4 regions of the Bradyrhizobium sp. C-145 genome follow, and region 3 is predicted to be linked to each of the others. Evidence: riboswitches for the same ligand, from Rfam matches in the RefSeq annotation. Region 3 holds a riboswitch; each other region holds the start of a gene.
The links. Region 3 has a riboswitch for cobalamin ahead of LRP30_RS21410 (TonB-dependent receptor). Riboswitches for the same ligand answer to the same signal wherever they lie in the genome.
Positions count from the first base shown of each region.

Region 1: linked by a shared signal. The riboswitch ahead of LRP30_RS14515 (energy-coupling factor ABC transporter permease) and the one ahead of LRP30_RS21410 (TonB-dependent receptor) in region 3 are both predicted to bind cobalamin.
Region 2: linked by a shared signal. The riboswitch ahead of metE (5-methyltetrahydropteroyltriglutamate--homocysteine S-methyltransferase) and the one ahead of LRP30_RS21410 (TonB-dependent receptor) in region 3 are both predicted to bind cobalamin.
Region 4: linked by a shared signal. The riboswitch ahead of LRP30_RS06025 (TonB-dependent receptor) and the one ahead of LRP30_RS21410 (TonB-dependent receptor) in region 3 are both predicted to bind cobalamin.

Region 1 is NZ_CP088150.1:3,139,005-3,144,019, reverse strand. It holds gene cobT (nicotinate-nucleotide--dimethylbenzimidazole phosphoribosyltransferase) at 1-669, opposite strand, end outside; gene cobF (precorrin-6A synthase (deacetylating)) at 680-1,429, opposite strand; gene LRP30_RS14515 (energy-coupling factor ABC transporter permease) at 1,476-2,153, opposite strand; cobalamin riboswitch at 2,190-2,410, opposite strand; gene cobA (uroporphyrinogen-III C-methyltransferase) at 2,456-3,187, opposite strand; gene LRP30_RS14505 (cobyrinate a,c-diamide synthase) at 3,184-4,494, opposite strand; gene cobM (precorrin-4 C(11)-methyltransferase) at 4,494-5,015, opposite strand, start outside.
Region 2 is NZ_CP088150.1:6,447,279-6,452,293, forward strand. It holds gene metE (5-methyltetrahydropteroyltriglutamate--homocysteine S-methyltransferase) at 352-2,697, opposite strand; cobalamin riboswitch at 2,800-3,003, opposite strand; gene LRP30_RS30435 (nodulate formation efficiency C protein) at 3,969-4,832, shown strand.
Region 3 is NZ_CP088150.1:4,591,815-4,596,829, forward strand. It holds gene LRP30_RS21405 (hypothetical protein) at 274-855, opposite strand; gene LRP30_RS21410 (TonB-dependent receptor) at 917-3,151, opposite strand; cobalamin riboswitch at 3,267-3,482, opposite strand; gene LRP30_RS21415 (hypothetical protein) at 3,572-3,829, opposite strand; gene LRP30_RS21420 (hypothetical protein) at 3,962-4,171, opposite strand; gene LRP30_RS21425 (hypothetical protein) at 4,322-4,498, opposite strand; gene LRP30_RS21430 (adenylate/guanylate cyclase domain-containing protein) at 4,621-5,015, opposite strand, start outside.
Region 4 is NZ_CP088150.1:1,269,230-1,274,244, reverse strand. It holds gene LRP30_RS06040 (winged helix-turn-helix domain-containing protein) at 1-57, opposite strand, end outside; gene LRP30_RS06035 (hypothetical protein) at 75-275, opposite strand; gene LRP30_RS06030 (hypothetical protein) at 936-1,196, opposite strand; cobalamin riboswitch at 1,925-2,124, shown strand; gene LRP30_RS06025 (TonB-dependent receptor) at 2,399-4,516, shown strand; gene LRP30_RS06020 (PepSY domain-containing protein) at 4,519-5,015, shown strand, end outside.

The sequences.
Region 1 (5,015 bases), 1.5 Mb from region 3:
ATGGCGCGCAATCGCGGCATCGATCACCCGCGCTTTGTGCGCACGGCCGGCCGCATCGATACCGGTGCCGCTGCCGGCGATCTCCTCGGCGCTGGTGCCGAGCAGGCTCGCCGCAATCGCCGCCGAGGTCGTGGTATTGCCGATGCCCATCTCGCCGAAGATCAGCAGATCGGGCTGATTGGCTGTTGCGCGCGCAACCGCGCCCTGACCGGCCTCAAACGCGAATGCCAGTTCCGCAGGTTCGAGCGCAGCTTCCACGCTGAAGTCGCGCGTGCCGCTGCGCGGCTTGTCGGTGACGACGCCCGCCATCCCCTCCTGCGCCAGCGTGCCGGCGTCGACCACCTCCAGGCTGGAGCCAAGCTCACGCGCCAGCACCGAGATCGCGGCGCCGCCGGAGGCAAAATTCGCCATCATCGCGATGGTGACCGCTTGCGGATAGGCCGACACGCCCTGCGCGACGATGCCGTGATCGCCGGCGAAGACGATGATCGGCACGCGCGCGGCTCGAGGAGATTCCGTCGCTTGCAGGCCCGCAAGCTCGATCGCGAGTTGCTCGAGCCGGCCAAGCGCGCCGGTCGGCTTTGTCAGTTGCGCCTGACGCGCGATGGCTGCCTCGCGATGATGCGCGGAGATCTCGGGACACTGTTGGTAGACCCATTCGGGGAGCATGCTGCCTCGCTTAACGCGTGCGCTTGAGAATGTAGCTGTCCATGATCCAGCCATGCCGCTCGCGCGCTTCCTGCCGCATTGCGACAATACGCGAGCCCACTTCGGCCAGCGCGCCGGACATGACGATCTGATCGGGCGTGCCGAGATAGGCGCCCCACCATATCTGAAGCCCAGCCGGATCGAGCGACTGGAACGCCGTGCCGCCGTCGAGCATCACCACCACGGTATCGACGCTCTGCGGCCAGCCGCCTTCGCGCAAGCGCCGCCCCGTCGTGACCAGGAACGGCTCGCCGATGTCATTGAGCGGCAGCGCATGCACGGCGCACAGCGCCTGGATTGAGGTGATGCCGGGCACGACCTCGATATCAGGCAAGGGATCGAGCCGCCGCGCGATGCGTAGCGAGGAGTCGTAGAGCGAAGGATCGCCCCAGATCAGCAGCGCAACCTTGCCCTCGCCGGCGAGATGACTTGCGATCGTTTGCGACCAGGTCACGGCAACCGCATCGTGCCAATCGTCCACGCCCTTGCGGTAGTCCGCCTCAGTCGCGTCACGCACTGGCAAGTCGAACTCGGCGATGCGGGTGCTCGCGCTGGTGAGCGCGTCCGCGCAGATCGTCCGCCGCAGATCCGCAAGATCGGATTTCGCCGTCTCCTTGCGCGGAATCAGGACGAGATCGGCGGCGTTGATAGCTTGGATCGCGGCGCGCGTGAGCTGCCCGGGATCGCCGCAACCGATGCCTATCAGGGAGAGCGTGAGCATCGCGAGCGCGAAGGGCGGCCGCGCCGGCCGCCCGTTCGCTTGTCTCTTAAGCGGCGTTATGCAGGCGCGGCGTGACGAGGCCGGGCGCGGTGACGCCACGCAGCGACTTCGCCAGCGCCAGCACGGCGAGATCGGCGAGCGGCTCGATCACGATGACCAGCGCATAGGATGCCGCAAACGTCGCGATGTTGGCGAGGTTGGTCGCGCCGAAGCCGGAGCCATAGAGGGCCCAGAACGCCACCCAGACGACGATGCCGGACTGATAGGCGGTCGAGAGCGCCAGCGCCTGGCGGTATTGCAGATCGACGTAAGCCGTGTTGCGCGGAATGATCCGCGTCGCCAGCGCCTGGATCGCGAACAGCGGCACCAGGAGCGTGGTGACGTTCATGCCATATTGCGGCAGGTCGGTCGGCACGAAGAAGACGCCCTGGAGCAGCAGGCCGAACGCAAGGCCGAAGGCGGCGGGCGCAGCACCGAACAGCAGGAACAAGGTCGAGCCCAGGATGAAGTGCACCTCGGAGACGCCGACCGGGAAGTGCGGCAGCACCTGGAAGAAAGTGAAGACGAGGCCGGTGGTGGCGAGCGTGCGCGTCGCGAGCGAGCCGATGCCCTGCTCGCGCACGGTCTCGACCGCGAGTTTCAAGGCAACACCACCTGCGGCGATGCCGGTTGCGTAACTCAACACGAGCTTGGCGCCCGTCACGATCCCTGGTTCGATATGCATGGTTCAGATCCTTCCTGCCGTCACACCCGACGGCCTTGGCCTCAAATCGTGCAGGGCCGGTCTCCTGGCTCGCGGTTCACTGGGGTTCTCCGGCCTTCCCGAGCCTTGCGGCCCAGTGGCTGATCGGAGCCCCTCACCGCTTACAGTCGCGGGGGCGGCTGGGGTTTTGGACGCCGCAGCTGGGTCCGCCCATCCCCATTCCCGATTATGCTCCGGCGCTTTGCGCCGTGTCGAGCACCATGCCTCTCCTGTGTGCCCCTTTCGCGAGCCGGGCGTCAAGGGGCGAAGGGCGACGGCGGCCATCATGACGGATCGTCTCCCGCCAGGGCGCCGAACAGGATGACGGCGGCCGTCGAGGCGGCGCCGCCCCGCGCAAGCTGCTCGGCGAGCTCGGCAATCGTGGTGCGGACCAGCCGCTCGTCGGAACGGCCGAGTGATTCCGCAAACAGCGCCGGCGTATCTGCGGCGAGGCCATGGTCGATCAATTTTGCGGCAAGCGCCGGAAAAGTGCGCCGGCCCATATAGACCACGGTGGTTGCCTCGGGATCGGCCAGCGCCGCCCAATTCAGGTTTGGCGGCAGTTCGCCGGTGACGTCGGCCCCGGTCACGAACTGCACCCGCCGCGAGGTGTGGCGCCGGGTCAGGGGGATGCCGGCTTGCGCGGCGGCAACGCAGGCGGAGGTGACGCCGGGAATGATCTCGTAGCCGATGCCGGCCTCGCGCAGCGTCTCCAGCTCCTCCTCGAGCCGGCCGAAAATTCCGGCGTCGCCCGACTTCAGCCGCACCACCCGCGCGCCGGTTGCGGCATAATCGACGAGCAGGCGATTGACATGGTGCTGCTTGGTCGAGGGCCGCCCTGCCCGTTTCCCCACCGCGACGAGATTGGCGCCGGGACGGGCGAGATCGAGGATCGCGCCGGAGGCAAGATCGTCATAGAGCACGACGTCGGCCTCACGCAGCCGCGCAGTCCCCTTCACCGTGAGGAGTTCTGGGTCGCCGGGGCCGGCGGAGACGAAAGAAACAAAACCGCTCACCGATCCTCCGCGATCAGATGGAAGAACGTGCCGGTGGCTTGGCCCCGCCGCGAGCCGGTCTCGGCAATGACCGTGCCGGTTGCATCGTGAACCACGGCCAGCGGCGTGTCCGGCTGGGCGATGATCGTCGAATAATGGAACTCGTGGCCGCGCAGGCGTGCGCCGACCTGATGCCCCGGCATCGGCGCGGCCAGTTCGGCGAGACGATAGCCCAGATGCATGCGGCGCTTGGCAAAGCTGGTCTCCAGGCCGAGCAACCCCGCCATCTCATGGCGCACGCCGTCGGCGTCGGTCAAAGCGATTCCCAACACCATATAGCCTCCGCATTCGCCGTGCACGGGGCGCGTCTCAGCAAAGACGCGCAAGCCGTCGCGAAAGCGTGCACTAGCCGCAATCTTGCCGGCATGAAGCTCGGGATAGCCGCCTGGCAGCCAGCAGACATCGGCGCATGCGTCAGGCGCTTCATCGGCCAACGGCGAAAATGTCGAGATCTCGGCGCCGGCCGCGCGCCAGGCTTCCAGCATATGCGGATACACGAAAGAGAACGCCGCATCGCGGGCCAGCGCGATGCGTTGGCCCGGCGGCGTCACGTTCAGGCCGTTCGCCCCGGATTGCGGCGCCCAGCTGGCTGCCGCTCGCAGCACCGCCTCGAGATCGACATGCTCGGCGACGAAGCGCGCGGCCTCGTCGATCAGCTTGCCGATCTCGACCTGCTCCTCGGCCTGCACCAGGCCGAGATGGCGCTTCGGCAGGCTGATCTCGGCATGGCGCGGCAGCGCGCCGAACACGGCGATGCCGGCATTGTTCAGCGCGCGCCGCACGAGATCTTCGTGGCGCGGGCTGGCGACGCGATTGAGCACGACGCCTGCGAGGCGCACCCCGGCGCGATAGTCACGAAGACCTGCGGCGATTGCCGCCGCGGTCTGCGCCTGTCCCGACGGATCGATCACCAGCAGCACCGGCCAGCCCAGCATCTCCGCAATGTCGGCGGTGGCGCCGGTGCCGGAGACGCCGCGTGCGGCAACACCATCGAACAGCCCCATCGAGCCCTCGGCGAGCACGACATCGGCATCCGCGCTGCGGCTGACGAGATGCGCGATTGCTGCGCGGTCCATCGCCCAGCTATCGATATTGACGGAGGCGCGTCCCGTGGCGGCGGCGTGGAAGGCGGGATCGATGTAGTCGGGCCCGCTCTTGAAGCACTGCACGTTCAATCCGCGATTGCGCCAGGCGCGCGCGAGCGCCAGCGTCAGCGTGGTCTTGCCGACGCCGGAGGCCGGCGCGGAGATGACGAGGCCTGCCGCCATCACGACCCCTCCGGAAAGCGTGGCTCGGCGCCGACCGGCCGATAGCGGCGATCATAATCGGCGGCATAGAGACGGCTCTCGTCAAAATCCGCGGCGCCAAGCGTCCGGCCGACCAGGATCAGCGCGGTGCGTTCCATTTCGCCGCCCACAGCCGCATCGAGCGTTGCGAGCGTCGCGCGCACGATGCGCTGGTCCGGCCAGCTCGCGCGCCAGACGATGGCGACCGGACAGTCCGCGCCGTAATGCGGCGTGAGCTCGGCGATGACCTTATCGAGCAGATGGATCGACAGGTGGATCGCGAGCACCGCGCCGGTGGCGGCAAATGCCGCGAGCTTCTCGCCCTCAGGCATCGCGCTGGCGCGGCCCGGCGTGCGCGTCAGCACCACGGACTGGGTGAGACCAGGCAGCGTCAACTCGGTCTCCAGTGCCGCTGCAGCAGCCGAGAACGACGGAACGCCCGGCGTTACCGAATAGGGAATGCCGAGCGCGCGCAGGCGACGGAGCTGTTCGCCCATCGCCGA
Region 2 (5,015 bases), 1.9 Mb from region 3:
TGTCGGCAACCGCTGCCAACGTGCTCATGAGCGACAAACGCTGGTGTAGATTTCTAATCTCAAGCTATATCGGTCGCATACCACGGCATAATTGAGCTAAGCTGAGCTTGTGCTTCAACTGGGCTCAGATCTTCGGCGAATGTCCTCGCCGTGATCGAACCGGCGGCTGTCCTCCCTCCGCCGATGGAAGTCCGCGCGATGCGTCAGCGTCGCTCCTCCCAGACTTTACTTCCGCCCGGCCCGCTAAGCGGGGCCGGGCATCTTTTTGTGTTCCCAAGGCTCCCTCGATTGTCGAGAGCCCAAATGAGCACAAGCGGATCAGCTTTGTCGAGAAAAGACCCAAACCCGGGATTAACGGCCTCGCGGATCGGATGCAGCGCGCAGTTCGCGGGCGGCAGCGACCATGTTCGCTAGCGCGGGCCGAACCTCCTCCCATTTCCGCGTCTTCAGGCCGCAGTCCGGATTGACCCAGAGCTGCGAATCCTGCAGCCGTGTCCGAGCCAACGCCATCAGCTCCTTTATTTCGCCCGTCTCGGGAACGCGTGGAGAGTGGATGTCGTACACGCCCGGCCCGATCTGATTTGGATATTCGTAGTTCCTGAACACGTCGAGTAGTTCCATTTTCGAGCGCGACGTCTCGATCGAGATGACATCCGCATCCATTGCAGCAATCGCACCGATGATGTCGTTGAACTCCGAGTAGCACATATGCGTATGAATTTGCGTTTGATCGGCGACGCCCGATGAGCAGATGCGGAAGCAATCTACGGCCCAGTCGAGATAAGCCGTCCACTCCGATCGGCGCAATGGCAATCCTTCGCGGAGTGCAGCTTCGTCGATCTGGATCATGGTCGCACCAGCATTTTCGAGATCACGGACTTCGTCTCGGATCGCGAGCGCAATCTGGCGGCAGACCTCGCTTCTGGGAATATCATCGCGAACAAAGGACCAGTTCAAGATCGTCACCGGTCCGGTCAACATCGCCTTCATCGGCTTGCTCGTTAGTGATTGCGCGTAGCGCCACCAGTCTACGGTGATAGGCTTCGACCGCAAGACATCGCCAAATAGGATCGGTGGCCTGACGCAGCGCGAGCCGTAGGATTGCACCCATCCGTTCCTGGTAAATGCGAAGCCGGCGAGTTGCTCGCCGAAGTACTGCACCATGTCATTGCGCTCGAACTCGCCGTGCACGAGGACGTCAAGACCGATGTTCTCCTGCCAACGTACGGCGCGCGCAGTCTCCTCCTTGAGGAACCTGTCGTATTGCTCGTCGCTCATCGCGCCTCGCACATGCGCCGCACGGGCATTCCGGACCTCTGTGGTCTGCGGAAACGATCCGATCGTCGTGGTAGGAAAAGCCGGTAGTCCGAAACGATTGCTTTGGATCTCGGCACGACGGGCAAATGGGCTGGCGCGCGGGCGCATGCTCTGGTCGATCGCTCTCATCCGGGCAGCGACATTGGCATCGCGGATTTTCGGCGAAGTCAGGCGGACAGTCGCAGCACATTCCGACTCGGCAAGAGCTAGCGCAACATTCTGGTCGCCTGCGAGTGCCCGCGCCAGGATCGCAAGCTCGCGCATCTTCTGGACCGAGAAAGCAAGCCAGTTCTTGACGTCGGAAGCGAGCCCGGTCTCGAGTTCAACATCGACCGGCACATGAAGCAGCGAGCAGGATGGGGCGATCTGTACACGATCCTTGCCAAGCTTCGCAATCGCGGGTTCGAGCCGCTGGCGCAGCGAGGACAAATTCGACCGCCATACATTCCGGCCGTCGATCACGCCGAGCGAGATGACGAGATCACTTCGGCGGCCAGCAATGATCTGGTCCAATAACTGTGGCGCTCGAACCAGATCGAGGTGAAGTCCGGCAACTGGCAGCCTCAAGGCGGTATCCAGGTTGTCGCCGAGGTCGCCAAAATAGCTGGCAACCATGATCTTGATGGCCGGCCCCTCCTTGGCGAGCCGGTCATAGGCATGGAGCAGAGATTTTCGCGCCCCCTCATCCAGATCAAGAACCAGGCAGGGCTCATCGAACTGAACCCAATTTGCCCCACGTTTGGCCAATTCCTCCAGAACCTCGATATAGGCCGGTATCAGTTCATCCAGCAGTGAGAGTGGCTGGAACGCGAGATCGGCACTCTTGCCGAGCTTTAGGAATGTGACCGGCCCGATCAGGACAGGGCGGGTCTGAAAGCCAAGGGCCTTGGCTTCCTCATACTCCTCGATCGGCTTGCGAGAGCATAGCCTGAAAGTCTGTCCCCTGTGAAACTCGGGGACCATGTAGTGGTAGTTGGTGTCGAACCACTTGGTCATCTCCTGCGCGGGTGCGCCAAATCCGCGGGGTCCATGACCGCAACTCGCACCCTGGTCGTCGCATTGTGAACCGCGGGCCATGGCGAAGTACGTCTTGAGCGAAACGGATTCGGCTTTCGAGGCGTAGATCTCCGGGATGGCGCCAACCATGACACTTGTGTCGAGCACCTGGTCATACAGCGAGAAATCATTCGATGGAATGACCGTGACGCCGATAGATTTCTGACGAGCCCAGTTCGCGGCACGCAGGCCAGCTGCGTCCTCGAGCAACTGCTGTTCGCTGCTTTTTCCGGCCCAGTAGCTCTCTAGAGCACGTTTGAGCTCGCGCCTTGGACCGATGCGTGGCGTTCCGAGCGTGGCAACCGGAAGGGAGAGAAGAGACATAGCGTAAACCCCATGTTGGGGGCAAAGGCCATGGCGGACGCAGGCAGGGGAAGTCGCGCGGTGCGACGGCTGCTTGGCGCACCACCGGGACACCCCGCCCGTGGACGAATATATTGTCGGGGCAGGTCTCCTGGCTCGCGGGTCATCGCTGCTGTCCGGCCTTCCCGAAGCCGCGCAGGCTTCAGTGACATCGTTGGACAGCGGCTCGCCGCTCACAGTTGCGGGGGCAGCGCCGGCATTTTCACCGGCTTCCCTCTTAGCTCCGGATCAAATGCAAACCGGAGAACCTCGACGACTTGGATTATCGGCAAGAGAACTCTTCCGTCAACCTCTCAGATTATGTCGCAAGCTAATGCTGCGAACATCTGCTACGCGAATGACTGAGCATCTCTATCGCTGACTACGATGTAGAAGCGCTCTCCAATCAGCGATATCAGAATGACCATCGTGGCTACCTGCGCGTGGGGCCGCATGCCAGATCGGTGGAAAGGACAAATGCGGCTTGCGCGGCCGGAACTGCTGCCTCGAGCAGAACGCATTTGATGCGAGTCCCGGCTTCCCAGCGGTTCTTCGAGCACGTCCGCCCCAGCCGCCTTCTCGACCAACAGGATCAGTGTTGATTAGGCCCAAGACACCTGGCGAAAGCCAGCAACATACGCGGCGAGCACGTTGATTTGCGTGCCAACCAGACTCCAAATGCTCGGCGGTGAAGATTGGCTTGGCGTCCTTGGCCATCGAGTGCAAAGCGCAGCTGACGGAGGCTGCCCTCGACTTCCGGAGCGCCGCATATCGCGAAAGGAGCGCCAACCGCGCCGCGGCTCCTTGGCCACAAGTGCCCCAAGGCATGGCAGAGATCGAAGGCCACATTCCAGGAACGATAAACCAAACGGTTCAATTGCGGCAAACGTGCTCCCCATTCTCATCAGGACACCGAGGCGTTCCCCTGCGCCGTCGAATATCCAGTGCGTGACGAGGATGGATAAGCCGCGATGGATAGGCTGAATGGAACGATCGAAACGAGTGCAAGTCGGAAAGTCGACAAAGAGGACACAAAACCGGTGAGAATTGCCGTCTATTACCTGGCACGGAGAATGCAAGTCCTCGGCATGCCCAGGCTCCTCCTGCTGGGCATGTCCAGCACAGCAAATTGGGGCTGTCGCTGGCGGCTGAAGTTAGCGGCGCGTGACATAGAGGGGAGCGCCTGCTCGCGCGGGACACCATCGGTCGCCCCGTCGCGTAGCCGCTAACTTCTTGCGCTCGCGCATAACAAGTTGAAGGTTGCCCGCTTTGAAAGACGTGTTGATGAAAGACCAGATGGGCGGACGGTTATGAAGAGAATGTCTGGAAGACGCGCGCTATGGTTTTGTCTCGGTGGACCGCTGATCTGCCTGGCCGCGCTGGCTGCCATGAGCAACAGTGTTCGCGCCAACGACAGCCCTCTTGTCGACAGAGTCAAGTCAACGTGGCGAGCGCAAGATGGTGAGACGATAGAACAAATTCTGTCCAACGTCTCGAAGGTGGCACACTTCGTCCCTCGAACGTGGGGCGTCGCTGAACTTGACCGAAATGAGTATGTTTTCGTTTCGTGGACCAGGCACCGGGACAATAAATCAGACGAACAGTACGTTATCACCTGGAAGATCGCGCTCGACGGGACGATTGAACTTGCGTCGACCTATGCAAAGCCGATGGAACTGGGCTGGCGCGCCCTGGCGCTCTCGTTGATCGCCAGTGAAGTCGCGGATGGCGAAAGGGACGCAAATCTTCGCTTTCTGCATGATCCGACCAACTTCAACTTTGTGACGACCGCGCAGGGCCAGCTCGGCGATCTTCTGCGGCAGGGCCGCTGCAACATCGTTGAACCTGTTGGAGTGAACTACTTGCCGAAGCAGAATGACAAGCCCACCGAGAACGGTGATCTGTGGCGCGTTCTGCTTTTGGTGAACTGTAATATCGCAGGGCCCCGTTATTTTACCCATAACGGAGTCATCACTTTCGAGAAGAGCGAAGGACAAGATTGGGAGCCGCAATCCTCTTTTGCCAAGCGTATCGCGGCCTTTCCTCCTGGCTCCTGGTTCGCTCGCATGGAGCCAAAGGAACGGGACGAGTTAGAGGGGAGCGAAAGGCCTCGGTAAATGGTCCCGCAGAGCAAGATCGCACCGCAGCTCCTTTAGCGCCGAACGCCTCAGAGCAACTGCAAGACATATCAGCTCTAAAGTCGCGGTGTTTACGCCTCCGCAACAGTCGCGAGCCTTTCCGCAGCCTTCAGCCCGTCATCGAAAAAATCGGGCAGCACGATTACCTCGACTCTTTCTGCG
Region 3 (5,015 bases):
CGCCGTCCGTCCGCGCGAAGCCTTAAGGGCTCACGGAGAGCAATCCGCCCTGCCCTTAGCTCTCGCGCCCGACGCTGCCGCGTCCACCGCAAGCCCGGCTCTGCGATCATCACGACACATGATCGCCCCTCAAGGGTGAGCCGGGATGAGCGACACATACGACAAATCCGAATTTCGGTAAAGTGGAATATTTTCGCGAACGAGGATTGACAGAGAGCGACACAGCAAAATCCTGCAGCCCCGATGGCGCCACGACGTCGAACGTAGCGGCGCTCAGGCCGACATCGCTCGCTTGCGCCCGAACGGATCGAGCAGGCGGACGATCTCGCAGGCGGCGACGAGACCGGCGAGCCAGGCGGCGCTGGTCAGCCCAAGGCGCATCACGATGGCTGCGGTGAAGGCGCCCTCTCCCCCCAGGAACGGCGTCGCGGCGAGCAGCGCGAGCTCATAGGCCGCATAGGCGGCGACGAGCGTGACGGCCAGCGCCAGCGGCGTGCGGCCCTGCGGCAGCATGCGCAGCACCGCAGACGAAACGGTGGTCGCCAGCAGCGCGGCCGCGCCGATCGCAAAACCCCAGGCGATGGTGCTGCCGTCGATGGGATAGTGCAGCGCGCCGAAGCCGATGGTCTGGTTGACGAGCCAGGCGCCAGTGACGACGAGCAGCGCCGGGCGCAGCGGCAGCATCGCGGCCGCGACGACGGCAAAGGCCGCGAACGGTGTTGCACAGGCGAGCGCGAAGCTTGCGAGCGCGCATGACGCCGTCAGCAGCGCAAAGCAGAACATCGGCGCAAGACGCGGCGCGACCGGGTGAAGCCGCAGACGGTCGGCGTGAGACGGCTGGATGCTGAGAGCCATAAGTGATCTCCTTCTATTCGAATTCTAGTGCATTTGGGGACGTGTGACAGCCCTATCGACGTCAGAACGTGGCGCCGGCTTTGAGCAGATAGCTGCGGCCGGGCAGCGGATAGGCGCTGAAGCGACCGTCGGTAAAGGTGCTTGCGACTGCATAGTCGTAGTAGAGCGCGTTCAGCAAATTGTTGACGCTGAGCGACCAGAAGTACCGCTCATATTGACCACTGAGCTTGAGGTCGATCGTGCCATTGGCAGGGATCGGCTTCTGCGTTCCGGCCTGGTCGTTGTCCATGCGACGCTCGCTCCAGAATCGCGCGGTGGCGTCGAGCACGACATAGTTCTGCCAGATGTTCCAGGTGACACCCGCACTCGCGGTGTAGCGCGAGACCAGCGGCACGTCATTGCCCGCCCAGACGCCCCCTCGGAAGACAGCCCTCGTATAAGCCATGCCGGCGCGCAAGAGCAGCGCGTCGTTGACGCGATAGGAGACACTGGTCTCCGAGCCGTAACGACGGGTCGGATCGAGATTGGCGTTGTAGAACAGGATTGGATTGAAATGGATCTCGTTGGCGAGGTCCATCAGATAGAGACTGCTCTGCATCTGAAGACCGCCTCCCTTGATACGTAGCCCAGCCTCGACATCCTGCGAGGTCTGGGTCTTGAGCAGGAACGTTCGCGGCAGTGGATTGAAGAAGGGATCGAATGAGGGTCCTGACGACACCCGCTCGTCGACGTCAGGCGTGCGAAACGACCGCGCGGCGCGGCCGAACAGCGAGACAATGTCGTTGAGGCGATGCTCGGCACCGAGGTGCAGCGCATACTGGGTCTCGTCGCTCCTGAGCGGGTGCGCGCCGATGTCGGCGTTGAACGGAGCCGCCGGATCAAAATTGTCACGTGCCGACAGACTGATGGTCTGCACCCGCGCGCCATAGGAAACGTCGGTCGTGGGCGTCACACCCAATGTGTGCTGAAAATAGCCCGCAACGGTCTGCTGCCTGAGGTCGTAATTGTGCCAGGCGGCGAGACCCTGGCCGGCGCCGCGGTTCTGCTGAAAGCTCGCATCGTAATAGTCGATGCCGGTCAAGAGCTGCGACGGCATTCCGAGCAGGAGGCTCTTCACGCTGAGCCGCGGCGTGATCGACCATGTCGTCAGATCGGCGTCGACATAGGTCGAGGTGAAGAAGGCGGGCGCCGGCGTCGGACTGGAGAAGAATGCACTCTGCTGCCTCTTGTCGCGCAGGCCGCCGTCGACGATGAGATCGACGCCGTTCACCAGGGTTTTTGTGAAGCCCGCTGTCGCGCCAAAACCTTGCTGGTTGGCATAGTTGAAGGGCGTGCTGGTCCCCTTCCGGTTGGTCGCGAGCTCGTCGAGACCGATCGAGGGATCGACGGTGCGGCCGCCCGGCAGTCGCAGCTCCTGATTGTCGCCGGTCACGGACAGGAAAGCAGTCAACCCCGGCGTCGTGTAGTTCAGATTGCCGACGCCGTTCTCCTGGGAATAACGATTGTTGTCACGATAGCCATCGGTCTTGACGGTGTTGCCGTAAAACGAGGTCGACCACGGACCGGAATTGAGCCACGTCGAGACGTTGGCGAGCCTGGTGTTGAACGAGCCGAAGCCGACCTCGATGCCCGCGGCCATGGGTGGTCCGCCGACGCCGTTCTTGGTGACGATGTTGATGACGCCGCCGACCGCGTTGTCCCCATAGAGCACCGCACCGGAATTGCCGCGCGTGATCTCGATGCGCTCGATCGAATTGAGCGGGATGGTGGCAAGGTCCACCTGCGCCATGTCGATGTCGTTCAGCCGCCGTCCGTTGACCAGCACCAGCGTGTTGGTCGTTGCGAACGCGCCGAAGCCGCGCAGGTCGACACCGGTCTTGGCGCCGATCGGACCGCCATAGAACGTCGTGATCTGGGCGCCCGGTACTTGCGTCGAGATGATCTCGGCAAGCGTCTGCGACGGCGAATGGGCGACGTCCGCGGCGGTGATGACGGTCGTGGCGGCGTCGACGATGCCTCCATTGTTGCTGGCCGCCTCACCGCCAAAGCCGGCCGAGCCGGTCCCTGTCGGCGCGCCGTTCGGCGTCGCACGGCGTCTCCCCATGTCGCCATCGCTGCTCGCCCTGGCACGCGTGCGGTTCTGATCGTCGGCCCTGGTCACTTCGACCGGCGGCAACTGCTCGGCGGCAGTCTGGGCGCGGACGCCCCTCATATTGAGGACAAGAACGGGAATGATGAAGCTGGACGCCAGCCAGGCCGTGCGACGGCACCGGATTGCGGCGGAAACGGAAGACATGCGAACAAAACCTCGGCAGGACGTCAGTGGCACGTCACAGCGAACGAGGTTTCACGACGAAGCGATCAATCGCTCCGGTGAAGCTAATGTCTGTACTCCCCGACCGACATCTTCGCGTGTGACCACGGCTGACGGCAGGTCTCCTGGCTCGCGGGTCGTTACCTCTCCGTCGCCTTCCCAGGACCGAGATTCCCAGTGGCATAGGACGAGAGATTCGCCGCTTACAGTTGCGGGGGCAGCCATGGCATTGAGAAGATCCCGGCGTTGGGAAAATCTCGCACCACGTTCCCTTTTGATCTCCGTGAGGAGAACCGTCGCGGATCTTTTACGAGTCGTGCAGCCCGGGAGTCAATCGACTGGTTGCATCTGGCAGCGACCACTCGCCGCTGCCGGTGCGTCCCGCAAGCAGAGGCCCGGCAGCTACGTCCGCCCTCGCGGGCGCTGGGCCTGCGCCCAAGCGATGGCGACGTCGCGTGGCGGAACATCGATGCGCTTGATCGGCGTCAGTTCGCCGGAGGCAGAGACAATCGCGGTCTCCTCGCGGCGGCAGCGCCGACACACGAAACGGACCTCACGCGGGAATGCCGACCAGCTTGAACGTTTGACGTTGGCAGCCATCGGCCAAGCGTCGCAATGCGAGCACGACACTAGGAACCGGCCGGGATCGAGCATACCCATTCAATCGGACTCCACGCGTCCTGCCCGCCTCCTTCAATGATTAATCCAAGTGAATCGTTCCGGTGCCTGGGCACCGCCGACAGCCTCCTGTCTTTTGGCGCGCCGGCGATTTTGGCCACAAGCATCAAGAACTCAGCGAGCCCCCTTGAGGGTGCAGGAGGTCGTGCAGGTGACCGTGGTGCCGTGATCGCATGACTTGCAGGCGCTGACGCACTGGTTCATGTCGCGAGGATTGTAGCTGTAGTTTCGCATCGGGCAGGTCGACGTCGAGCCGGTGATGTCCTGCTCCTGATCGCAGGCCGCCGTCATGAGCGCGAATATGATCACTGCAACGAGACGCATGGGATTGCCCGTCAAACATGGCAAGTGACACTCGCGAGGCGCTGCATTGCAACGAACCCCGGCCTTCCCACTACGAGCCATCGCCAATCAGCGACGCCCGCATGCGCCTGAGAATGCGCGCCAAATGTTAAGAACGGATTGCAGTCGGCCTCAAGCAGCAGCGCTGGTCGCGATCGCCTGCCGCATATCCACTGCCAGCTGGCGGTACTGCTCGGCGAGCTTCAGATAGAACTCGCGCTTGGTGCTGTCGGTGGCGAGCTTGGCAATCAGCTCGCACTCGGCGGAGAGCGTCTCGAACCGTTCGAGCCTGTCCTCAAGGTGTGTCATCGGCGTGTCCCCATCTGACGCCTCAGGGACGTCGAGCCTAAGCCCGGGAAATAGGTCACGGCGAACATCGTTATGGAGTAGAATCGTTTTTTCCGGTCGGCGACGCCGGACGGCAGGCAATGCTATTTCTGCTCCAACCGCCAGGCGCCGTCCCAACCCACGTCCGGCGGGTTGACCTCGAACTGCGCGATGCGGCCGAGCAGCGTGCGCGAGGGACCGTCGCCGGGGACCGCTTCGAGCGCGGCGTTGAAGGCGGCGCGGGCGTCGTCGAAGTGCCCGGCGCGATAGGCGGCAAGGCCTTCGGCATAGTGCGTGCGCAGGCGCGCTTGCGCATCGGTGAGTGCGCCGGCCTTGCCCATCACCTCGAAGACGGCCTGCGGTGCGCGCTGCCCCGCGACCGCGACGCGATCAATCTCACGCAGTTCGAGCTGTGAGCCGATCGCATCCGCCGTTGCTTGCGAGACCAGGACGCGGGTGCCGTAGGCCTTGTTGGCGGCCTCCAGCCGCGAGGCGAGGT
Region 4 (5,015 bases), 3.3 Mb from region 3:
TGCGAATCCATCCGGGTAACTGATGAGAATCTTCAACACTGTGACCTGCAAATTCACTTCAGGACTGCCGAGACCTATCGCCACATCGTTGGCGCCGAGCGAAGTGCCTCTATGGCCACCTGTCTCAGCCGCTCCGCGGTAGTTTCACCGTTTCTGGCGGCGTCCAGCATCTTGGAGGCGACATGGGCGCGAAGGCCAGTCTCGCTGCGGGATACGCCCTCGCAGACCTCATCAAGGATAGTGCGTAGAAGGGCAGTCGTGGCTGGGTCCAACACTCTGCGACTCCGAAATGCGAAGAGATCAATAGCACGAGAACGCACTGAATACTTTTGAATGCGATCTTTCAGATGCAAAACCCAAACCGAGTATATCTCCGTGCGGCAGAGCGACTAGCGTCGGAGCCTGGCAAGGATTCAACCTCCTCTGCGGGGCACGACTTGCGTCGTCGTGACACGCAGAGACCGAGGCGAGTCGTATTACGTGAGCGTGTGACCGCGCTTCCGAGCCAGTCGGCTTGTCGGTTGGAGAATATCATCCGGGAGAATATCATCCGCTCGGGTCACCCGGGAAGTTGTGGGAGCTGCGATGCCGGCACGTTCGGGTCGCGGCTTCTCATCGCCCATGCTTGCCGGCTCTTCGGGTCTCGAGCGCTGGGATTCCAGTTGACACGGCGAATGTACCCTTGCCGAAATCGATCGGGCTTCCGAGCTGACTTTCTCGAAGTGGACCCACTTAAGCTTGATCATTAGACGTCACGCGACCATCAGCGAGAAGCTCTCTGAGCTGCTATCCTTCTCCCGCTAGGCTGGCGAGAAACTTGATCAGCAGCCACACAGAAAGGAAGACAATGCCAGCATGATTTCGGCGCGCGTCGGATCTTTACCGAGCGAGGCGGCGCGCAATCCTATTGTTGCGGGCCAGCTCTGTGGCCGGAGTCATCGGAGGGAGGCTAAGTTAGTATCACAATCAACCAAAGCCGGAGCGTGAGATGGTTTGGTTGTCATCTCTATAGAATGGATCAGCCGACCTGCGCTCATCACTTCAAGTCGACATCCCTCGCCGGGCCTTAGGCTTGCTACAATGTGGCGCGCTATATCAAGAGCAGCTTGCCAAGCCGCATTGTCGTCGAACAATTCTTCCCCGAGCGTGTCCTGAAATGGACGAATGCCGCCGACATTGAAGAAATAGCGTGTCATCGGCTCTCTCATTCCTTCTGTTCGAATAGTTACTTACAATCTATCCTTAAGGAAGGCCCCTGGAGTAGGGGCGCGGCCGCTCCTCTCCCCACTTCGTCGCCGAGAACAACGCGCCGCTGCGTAACGATTCCTTCCGCAGCAACGGCGAATTCGGAGCTTTTGTTCCGACAAGCACAGTACATAACGCACGAACCAACTGAGTGTGTCGTACGGGCTTCAGATTGGGCGGCCCTACAAAAAGTCCCCGCTAATTCACTTAGAACGTGCCGCTCTGCTGCTGGAGCCGACCCACAAGCAAATTCCGAGATCCGCCAAAGTGTTGCGGGCGCGGAAATGTGCTCTGCGGCAATCGTTTCCGCTGTAGTGACCGTAACCATCTTTCAATGTTGATTAATGCAAACTGCCGCCCCTGCATGTTGAAATCCTGCGTTCGGTCGTCTTCTTCGACAGATTTCAACGGCTCTGTTATTTAGGCGTGAAGAGCAGTCCGGCGCGCGCGTCTCCCACCTGATCGTAGATTCGCGGCTCTGCCGCGGCAAGCTGCGCGATGCGCTTTTGTCATCAACCGGCGGGCCAAATGCTCGACTAGCTTTCGCGAGTTTCCGCTCTATAGGGCCCAAGCACGAACTCCTGCTGCTTACTCGGACATTGTTACTATTGGTCCGGTGGAGCTGGTTTAGCAAACAACGCCTTGCTTCAGAGAGAGATTGACTTCGCGCCTCGTCACCTCTTACGGTGATACCGACGGTTCCCCACTCGGGGATCAAAAGGGAATGCGGTGCGGGGATTTTCCCTTAGGCCGCAGCTGCCCCCGCAACTGTAAGCGGCGAATCTTTCGTCATAGGCCACTGGGAAACTCGGTCCTGGGAAGGCGACGCAAGGTTAGGACCCGCGAGCCAGGAGACCTGCCGTCAGTCGTGGTCACACGCGAAAATGTCGGTCGGGGAGTACAGACATTGCTTTCACCTTGCGCAGGCGCATCTGCGCCATGGTGAGACCTCGTTCGCTGTGACGTGCCACTGACGTCATGCCGAGGTCTTCTCGTGTTTCCCATCGTGCCAAGGCGGCTGCGTGCCGGCCTGCTCGCTCACGCCCTCCTTCTTCCAGCTCTGCCGTTTGTGATTTGCGCTGCCAAGGCGCAACAAGCCCGTGCGGTCCAAACCTTGCCGCCGGTCACAGTCAGCCCGCCTGAAAAGCCGGCGGTGAGGGCCGTCCGCCCTGACGGCAAGCGTTCGGCCGCGGCCTCCCGGCCGCAGTCGAAGCCGGCGGCAACGCCTCGCGCGGCACCGGCGGCCGCAGCCTCCGACGGCTCGCCGTCGACGCTAAGGCTGACCGAGCGGAACACCAGCGGAAGCCGGCTTGGCCTCACGCCGCTGCAAACGCCTGCCAGCATCGAGACGATCACGGCGCAGACCATCGCGGGTCGCGGCCAGCACAACGTCACCGATGCCGTGGCCCAGAACGCAGCCGGCTTTACCGCGAGCCCAGCCCCCGGGAACGGCGGTCTTTCCTTCGCCACCCGCGGATTCGCCGGCAGCAATTCGGTGATGACGCTGTACGACGGCACGCGCCTTTATGTCGGTGCCGGCACGGTGACGTTTCCGTTCGATACCTGGTCGGCGGAGCGTATCGAGGTGATGCGCGGGCCGGCGTCGGTGCTCTACGGCGAAGGTGCCATCGGCGGCATCATCAACGTGACCCCGAAGAAGCCGATCGCAACGACCTACAACGATGCCGAAGTATCGCTCGACAGCAACGTGACGCGACGCCTTGCGGTAGACAGCGGCGGCGCCGTCAATCCCAATGTATCCTATCGCTTCACCGCCACCGGCAACATGTCGGATGGCTGGGTCGATCGTGACAAGACATCCAACCTGGCGATCTCCGCAGCGGTGCGGGTGCAGGCTGCGGACAATCTCGCTTTCACGCTGTCCGAGGACTACGGCAACAGAAACCCGTCGCACTACTTCGGGACCCCTCTGATCAATCGCACCATCGACGACACGCTGCGCTTCAAGAATTACAATGTGCTCGACAGCGCGATTCACTATGAGGACAACCGGACTCAGTTCAAGACTGAATGGAACGTCGCGGACGGCATCACGGTCCACGACACGCTCTACTACCTGACCAGCCATCGGCACTGGCGCGACGTCGAGAGCTACGCGTGGAATCCCGCGAACCAGCTCATCACGCGGACCAGCTACATCGAGATTTTCCATGACCAGGCGCAGGCCGGCAACCGGACGGATGCGACGTTCCGCGGCCACGTGCTCGGCCTCGCCAACGAGCTCGTTACAGGCTTCGACGTCAACAGGATCGACTTCACCCACACCAACAATTCGCCTTTTGGCGGGACAACCTCAGTCGGCGTCGATGCCGTCGGCCTGGGCTATTTTTCCGCAACGACGACGCCGGCCACGCCCGGTTACAATGCCATCGTCAACCAGTACGCACTGTTCGCCGAGGATCGGCTGTCGCTGACCGACAAGCTGTCCCTCGTGAGCGGCGTGCGGGTCGACCGCCCCGAGGTCGACCGCACCGACTACAAGACACCGGCCAATAGTTTTGGTACGTCGCTGTCGGGGACGAGCTGGCGCACCGGCGCGGTGTACACGCCGATCCCGAACCTGGCGTTCTATGGCCAGTACGCGACCGCCGTCGACCCAGTCACAAACTTGATCTCATTGGCTGCGACCCAGAAGACGTTTCAGCTCTCCACCGGCAAGCAGATCGAGGTTGGTGTGAAGCAATCGTTCTGGGGCGGCCGTGGCGAGTGGACGCTCGCCGGCTATCAGATCGTCAAGAACAACCTGCTGGTCCCCGATCCCGTCAATCCCGCCGGTCTGGCGTTGCAGGTCGGCCAACAATCGTCGCGCGGGGTTGAGGCCTCGATCGGTCTTGCCCTGAACGACGGCTGGCGGGTTGACGCCAATCTGGCGCTGCTGCAGGCGAGATACGACAAGTTCAGCCAGACGGTGGGCGGCAAGATCGTCAGCTACGCCGGCAACATCCCCAAGAATGTGCCGGAGCAGGTTTCGAACGTCTGGGTCACCTGGGACTTTGCTCCCGACTGGTCGGTCTATGGCGGCGTTCAGATCGTCGGCCGGACCTTTTCGGACGACGCCAATACGCTCCGCCGCCCCGGCTATGCAATCGTGAACGGCGGAATACGCTGGAAGCCGCACGCGCGGACCACCGTCGCCTTCCGCCTCTACAACCTGTTCGATACCGTCTATGCGATTTCGGCGCCGTATGCCGGGCAGTGGCTGCTGGGCATGCCGCGCACGGCGGAACTGTCCGTCAACGTGAAGTTCTGATCATGCGAGGCACGTTGATCCGCCGGGGACGGCGATGGTTGTTCGTCATCCATCGCTGGATCGGCATCGCGACCTGCCTGTTTTTCACGATGTGGTTCGTCTCGGGCATCGTCATGATGTATGTGGCGTTCCCGCAGCTCACCGACCGCGAGCGATGGTCAGCGCTGCCGGATATTGCCTGGGACCGGGTAGGCATCGCGCCCGACTGGGCCATGGCGATTGCCGGTGTCGATCACTATCCGCGCGACCTTCGTCTTCTCATGCTGGACGACACGCCCGTCTATCGGCTGCTGGATTGGGACGGCAGGCGCAGCACCGTAGCCGCAACGGACGGGCATCTGATCGAGGGCGTTGCGTCCGAGCAGGCGCAGGCAATCGCCAGCCATCATCCGAATGCGGTGCGTCCCGGCATCATCGGCACGATCGGTCGCGATCAATGGAGCGTGACGGCGCGCTATGATCCATTGCGGCCGTTATTCCTGGTCTCGCTTGGAGACGA